DNA from 2 places in the Streptomyces sp. NPDC005374 genome. Region 1 is predicted to be linked to the other one. Evidence: predicted binding sites of a transcription regulator. Region 1 holds the regulator's gene; the other holds the start of a gene.
What was found. Region 1 encodes HspR, which represses chaperone genes until heat shock. Its sites were predicted from a motif close to TTGAGNNNNNNNNNCTCAA; they were not measured.
Positions count from the first base shown of each region.

Region 2: lon (endopeptidase La) is a predicted target of HspR. The motif match lies at 1,739-1,757, and genes of this name have one in related genera.

Region 1 covers NZ_JBIAKA010000009.1:354,973-358,361, forward strand. Annotated here, with positions in the region: gene ACFYRX_RS24860 (fibronectin type III domain-containing protein) at 1-1,673, shown strand, start outside; gene ACFYRX_RS24865 (heat shock protein transcriptional repressor HspR) at 1,733-2,179, opposite strand; gene dnaJ (molecular chaperone DnaJ) at 2,185-3,369, opposite strand.
Region 2 covers NZ_JBIAKA010000001.1:157,500-160,888, reverse strand. Annotated here, with positions in the region: gene ACFYRX_RS00795 (rhomboid-like protein) at 23-826, shown strand; gene ACFYRX_RS00790 (GNAT family N-acetyltransferase) at 941-1,600, opposite strand; gene lon (endopeptidase La) at 1,780-3,389, shown strand, end outside.

The DNA of each region.
Region 1 (3,389 bases):
TCCTCGCGGTGGCGACGGCCCCCGCCTCCGCGGCCGTATCGTGCGCCTCCCCGGTGTTCAAGCGCCAGTTCTTCGCGAACACGTCCTTCGCCGGCACCCCGAAGAAGACGGACTGCGACAGCGCGGTCGACGAGAGCTGGAGCGGCGCCCCCGCCTCCGGCCTCCCGAAGGACACCTTCGGCGTCCGCTGGACCGTGACCCGCGACTTCGGCTCCGGCGGCCCCTTCGCACTCAACGCCACCGGCCTGGACGGCATCCGCGTGTACGTCGACGGCGTCCGCAAGATCGACCTGTGGAAGAACGTCTCGACCACGGTGAAGAAGACCGCGAACGTGACGATCCCGTCCGGCAAACACACCCTCCGCATCGACTACGCCAACTGGACCGGCACCGCCAAGGTCAAGGTGACGTACACGCCGCGCACCTCCGCCGACGTGGACAAGGTCAGACCCCTTGTCCCGACCGGCCCTTCGGTGACGTACGACAAGGCCACCGGCAAGGCGAAGCTGACCTGGGCGAAGAACCAGGAGATGGACCTGGCCGGGTACCGGGTCCACCGGCGGCTCAAGGGCTCGTCCTTCCCGTCCGTCCCGCTCGCGACGACCGCCCTCACCTCGTACACCGACAGCACCCTGCCGGTGACCGGCGAGACCTACTACTACGAGCTGCGCGCCTACGACAAGGCCGGCAACGAGTCGTCGGGCACCGCCGACCAGCCGGTGACCACCGTCGACCGGATCGCCCCGGGCGTGCCCACCGTCACGGGCGCGTCCGGCGAGGTGCGGCCGGGCGGTGCCGGTACCGGCGGCATGAAGGTCGCGTGGGACCAGGTCACGGACGCGACGGCCTACCGCGTCTTCCGGGCGGCAAGCGAGAGCGGCACGTACACCGCCGTGGGCCGCACCGACCAGCTCTCCTACCTGGACACCTCGGCCGCGGAGAGCACGGCCTACTACTACCGCGTCAGCGCCTTGGACGCGGCGGGCAACGAGTCCGCCCGGTCCGCGCCGTACCAGGGCCGGATCTGGGACAACGACCCGCCGCCGCTCGTCACCGGCCTCGACGTGACCCCGACCGAGTACGGCTTCGAACTGAACTGGGACAAGAGCCCGGCGACGGACCTGCGGTACTACAAGGTCTACCGGGGCGAGCTCGTGGTCGACGAGGACGAACGGTACTGCTACGGCAGCTCGGTGAGAGACGTCTCGCCGGACAGGACGTCCTACTCGTACCCCACCCTCCCGGACGGTGACGAGGTCTGCTTCTTCATGGATGCCGTGGACGACGAGAACAACTCCGCCGTCCAGTGGAGCGAGGACCGGCCCAGCGCCGTGGTCGTCACCGAACTCGACATGACGCCGAGCGTGGCGACGCCCGAGGGTTCGCCGCTGGACCTCCTGGTACAGGAGGCCCGGGGCGACGAGGGCAACCTGCTCACGTGGTCCGGGGGCTCCGCGCAGGGCTACCGCGTCCACCGCTGGAACCCCGCCACCTCCTCGTACGAGCGGATCGCCGAGCTCGACGGCACCGCCTCGCAGTACCTCGACACCGGAGCGCGGCGCGGCACCACTTCCTACTACTGGGTGACCGGCGTCCTGGCCGACGGCACGGAGACCCTGCCCGCGGGCGGCTGGGCGGTCACCGCACCGGTCGGCGGCACGGCGTCCGGGTGAGCACGGCGAAGGGGCCCGGAGAGATCTCCGGGCCCCTTCGCACAGCTGCCTGGTGACGCCTAGTCCTTGGCCTTCTTCGGCCGCCACACCACCAGCGCACTGGTGTGCTGGACCTCCTGGTACGGCACCAGGTCGCGGCGGTACGACGCGTGCACCGCCGCCTCGCGCTGCTGGATGGCCGCGGCGGCACCCTCGACGGCGGCCTGGAGCTCGGCCACCCTCGACTGCAGCGCGGCGACCTGGTTCTCCAGCTCGATGATGCGCTTGATTCCGGCGAGGTTGATGCCCTCGTCCTGCGACAACTGCTGGACGGTGCGCAGCAGTTCGATGTCACGGGCCGAGTAGCGGCGGCCCCGCCCGGCGGTGCGGTCGGGAGAGACCAGGCCGAGACGGTCGTACTGGCGCAGGGTCTGCGGGTGCAGGCCGGAGAGCTGGGCCGCCACCGAGATGACGTAGACCGGGGTCTCCTGCGTCAGTTCGTACGGATTGCGTCGACGGCCGTCCACTCGAATCAAGCTCCCTTCGCGGCCTGGAACAGCTCCGCCCGCGGATCCTCACCCGCGGTCGCCTCGCGATACGCCTCCAGCGCGTCACGAGCCTTCCCCGACAGCTCGGTCGGGACACTCACCTCGACGGTGACCAGCAGATCGCCCCGGGTGCCGTCCTTGCGGACCGCGCCCTTGCCCCGCGCCCGCATGGTGCGGCCGTTGGGGGTGCCCGGGGGCAGTTTCAGTGTCACCGCCGGTCCGCCGAGCGTCGGGACCCGGACCTCGCCGCCCAGCGCCGCCTCCGAGAAGGTCACCGGGACGGTCACCGTGAGGTTGTCGTCCTTGCGGCCGAAGACGGGGTGGGCGTCGACGTGCACCGTGACGTACAGGTCGCCCGAGGGTCCGCCGCGCTCGCCGGGCGCTCCCTTGCCGCGCAGCCGGATCCGCTGGTTGTCGGAGACGCCCGCCGGGATGCGGACCTGCATGGTCCGGGAGGACTTCGCCCGCCCGGAGCCCTTGCAGATCTCGCAGGGGTTCTCCGCCATCAGCCCGCGGCCCTTGCAGTCCGGGCACGGGTCGGTCAGCGAGAAGCCGCCGCCCGAACCGCGGGCCACCTGCCCGGTGCCGACACAGGTCGGACACACGCGCGGGTTGCCGTTGGCGTCGCCGGTGCCCGAACACGCCTTGCAGGGCGACTGCGAGGACATCCGGAGCGGAACGGTCGCACCCTCGATCGCCTCGGTGAAGCTGAGGGTGACCTCGGTGTCGATGTCCTGGCCGCGCCGGGGCTGCACCCGCGTGGTGCCGGAGCTGCCGCGGTTGAACAGGCCCCCGAAGACGTCTCCGATGCCGCCGCCGAAGCCGCCCGCGCCCTGCTGGCCCCCACCCTGGGCGCCGCCTCCGAAGAGGTCGCCCAGGTCGAAGTTGAAGGAGCCGCCCGCGCCGCCCGGCCCCGGACGGAAGCCGCCGTTGCCGTAGAGCGTGCGGGCCTCGTCGTACTCCTTGCGCTTCTTGGAGTCACCGAGGACGTCGTTCGCCTCGGAGATCTCCTTGAAGCGCTCCTCGGCCTTGGCGTTGCCCTTGTTGGCGTCCGGGTGGAACTCGCGGGCGAGCTTGCGGTACGCCTTCTTGATCTCGGCCTCGGTGGCGTCCTTGGGGACGCCGAGGACCTTGTAGTAGTCCTTCTCGATGAAGTCCTTGGTGCTCATCCCCGACGCTCCCCCTTTCC
Region 2 (3,389 bases), on a different contig from region 1:
GAAGCGGAAGGAGCACCTCACCTTGGAACGGACCGTGCCGACAGCTCCTTCCGACGCGACCACGCCTGCCGCGGACGCCTGCTTTCCGGATGCCGCCGGGCTGCTCGACGGCATGCCCCGGCAGCGGAGCGGCACGGTGGTCACCGTCGAGCCGCCGGAAGCGGCGCCGGCGGCCCCGGCCCGCCGGGTGCGCGTCCCCCGCGTGTGGCGGTTGCTCCCCACCCCCACCGGAACACCGTTCACCTTCGGCTACGGCGCCGTCCTGACCGCCGTCTCCCTGGTCGCCGCGCACCTGGACCCCACTCTCGTGCACACCCTGCACCAGGGCTCCAGCACCGATGTCGCGCACCTCGTGCGGACGCCCGTACTGGTGCTGCTCGCCAGCGCGCTCTGGATCGCCGGCGGGATCCTCTCGCCGTACGCCCTCGCCCTCCTGTTCGTCCTCACCGCACTGGAACGGCGGATCGGGGGCGTGCGCACGGCAGGGGTCTTCCTCCTCGGGCACGTGGGGGCGACCCTCGCCACCGAACTCCCCATCGGGCTCGCGGTCCTGGTCGGGCACCTCCCCGCCAGCTCACTGCACCGCCTGGACTACGGCGTCAGCTTCGGCGTGGCCGCGAGCCTCGGCGCGCTGACCGGGCTGCTCAGGCCGTGGCTGCGGTGGCCGTTGCTCGCTCTCTTCACCTGGACGCTGGTGACAGACCTGATCGCCTTCACCGACCCGATGACCAACTGGGGCCATCTGATCGCCCTGGCGATCGGTGTCGCGACCTGGCCGCTGGTACGGCGCCGGCACCGCGCCCGGCAGGTGCCCTCGGCCCGCTAGGGCCTGCCGCACCGCCGGGAAGAGCGAGGAGCGGCAAGGCGTTGTCCGACGTGCGGCCGGAGGGGAGCACCGCAGGCAGCCGCCTCCGGGTTCCCCACGGGCGGCCACGGACGGTCACCCGGCGTCCGGTCCCATGAACTTCGCACTGGTGAGCGGAGCTTGCACATGCCAGCCCAGAGACTCGTACAGAGCCCGCCCCGGCGGCGTTCCCGCGAGGACGCCGGTCCCGGCTCCCTCGGCGGCCGCCGTGGCCTGGAGCGTGCGCATGACGATGCTGCCCAGGCCCCGGCGCCGCTGGGCGGGGGCGGTTTCTATCTGGTCGAAGACGGCGGTCGCACCGGTCGGGGTGACCTGGCCGCGCGCAGCGAGGGAGCCGTCCGGCGCGACGACGAGCAGGCGCGTGACCCGGCCGACGGACCAGGTGCGCATCCGGTAACCGTCCGGGACGGACGTACCCCCGGTCTCCGCCGCCGCGAGCGGGACCGTCATCAGGTAGCCCGGCTCCGGGTCCACCCACCAGCCCTCGCCCAGCCAGCCCCCGACCACCGCCGGGCTCTGGAACACCTTGAGCCACACGCCGGTCCCCGTCACTCCGTCCGCCACCTTGCGCACGACCGTCTCGTCCACGTCGTCGCCCAGCGCATCGAAGACGTGGCGCGACACCTGTGCGGTGAGGCCGACATCCACCGTGAAGCCCCACGGCTCCCGCTGAGGCGGGGCGGCCCCGCGGGACAGGACCCAGCCGTCCACCCATGCCCGTACGATCCCGCTCACGAGACCCCCTGTAATGACTGATGAGCATCTTCGTCTATTACCGTGCTCACGATAGGCGGCGAAGCGCCGATTCCGGCAGTCGTGATCGCCCACAGCGAACAGGGAGTTGGGCGGGGAACATTCGGAGGCTCACGTGCATTGAGTCGGCATAGCTCAACTTGCATGCCGAAGGGGAGATCATGGCTTCGACGTCCACACCGCTCACTCTGCCTGTGCTGCCGCTCGACGACGAGGTCGTGCTGCCCGGAATGGTGGTTCCGCTCGACCTGAACGACGCCGACGTACGCGCCGCGGTGGAGGCCGCTCAGGCCGCTGCCCGCTCGGAAATCGGGAAGCCGAAGGTCCTCCTGGTGCCGCGCATCGACGGGACCTACGCGAGCACCGGTGTGCTCGGCACCGTCGAGCAGGTCGGCCGGCTGGCCGACGGCGACCCGGGCGCTCTCATCCGCGGCCGGGGCCGGGTGAGGATCGGTGCCGGGACGACCGGCCCGGGCGCCGCCCTCTGGGTCGAGGGGACCCGGGTCGACGAGACCGTTCCCGAACCGCTTCCCGGCCATGTCACCGAACTGGTCACGGAGTACAAGGCCCTCGCCACCGCCTGGCTGCGCAAGCGCGGCGCCTGGCAGGTCGTCGACCGCGTCCAGGCCATCGACGACGTCTCCGCCCTTGCCGACAACTCCGGTTACTCGCCCTTCCTGACCACCGAGCAGAAGGTCGAACTCCTGGAGACCGCCGACCCGGTCGTCCGCCTCAAGCTCGCCACCGGACAACTGCGCGACCACCTCGCCGAGCAGGACGTCGCCGAGACCATCGCCAAGGACGTCCAGGAGGGCGTCGACAAGCAGCAGCGGGAGTTCCTGCTCCGCCGTCAGCTGGAAGCCGTACGCAAGGAACTGCGCGAACTCAACGGCGAGCAGGACGGTGAGGAGTCCGACGACTACCGCGCGCGTGTGGAGGCCGCCGACCTGCCGGAGAAGGTGCGGGAGGCCGCGCTCAAGGAGGTCGAGAAGCTGGAGCGGTCCTCCGACCAGTCGCCCGAGGGGTCGTGGATCCGGACCTGGCTGGACACCGTCCTCGAACTCCCCTGGAACGAGCGGACCGAGGACGCGTACGACATCCAGGGCGCCAAGGAGATCCTCGACGCCGAGCACGCGGGCCTGGAGGACGTGAAGGAGCGGATCACCGAGTACCTGGCGGTCCGCAAGCGCCGTAACGACCGCGGACTCGGTGTCGTCGGCGGCCGGCGCGGCGGTGCCGTGCTCGCCCTCGTCGGGCCTCCCGGCGTCGGCAAGACCAGCCTCGGCGAGTCCGTCGCGCACGCCATGGGCCGCAAGTTCGTCCGCGTCGCCCTCGGCGGTGTGCGGGACGAGGCGGAGATCCGCGGACACCGGCGGACGTACGTCGGCGCGTTGCCCGGCCGGATCGTACGGGCCATCAAGGAGGCCGGGTCGATGAACCCGGTGGTCCTGCTCGACGAGATCGACAAGGTGGGCTCCGACTTCCGCGGCGACCCCGCGGCGGCCCTCCTGGAGGTCCTGGACCCGGCGCAGAACCACACCTTCCGCGACCACTACCTGGAGGTCGAGCTCGACCTGTCCGACGTCGTGTTCCTGGCGACGGCGAACGTCCTGGAAGCCATCCCGGAGGCCCTGCTCGACCGTATGGAGCTGGTCCGCCTCGACGGCTACACCGAGGACGAGAAGATCGTCATCGCCCGTGACCACCTGCTGCCGCGTCAGCTGGAGCGGGCGGGGCTCGCCAAGGACGAGGTCGTCATCGACGAGAGCGC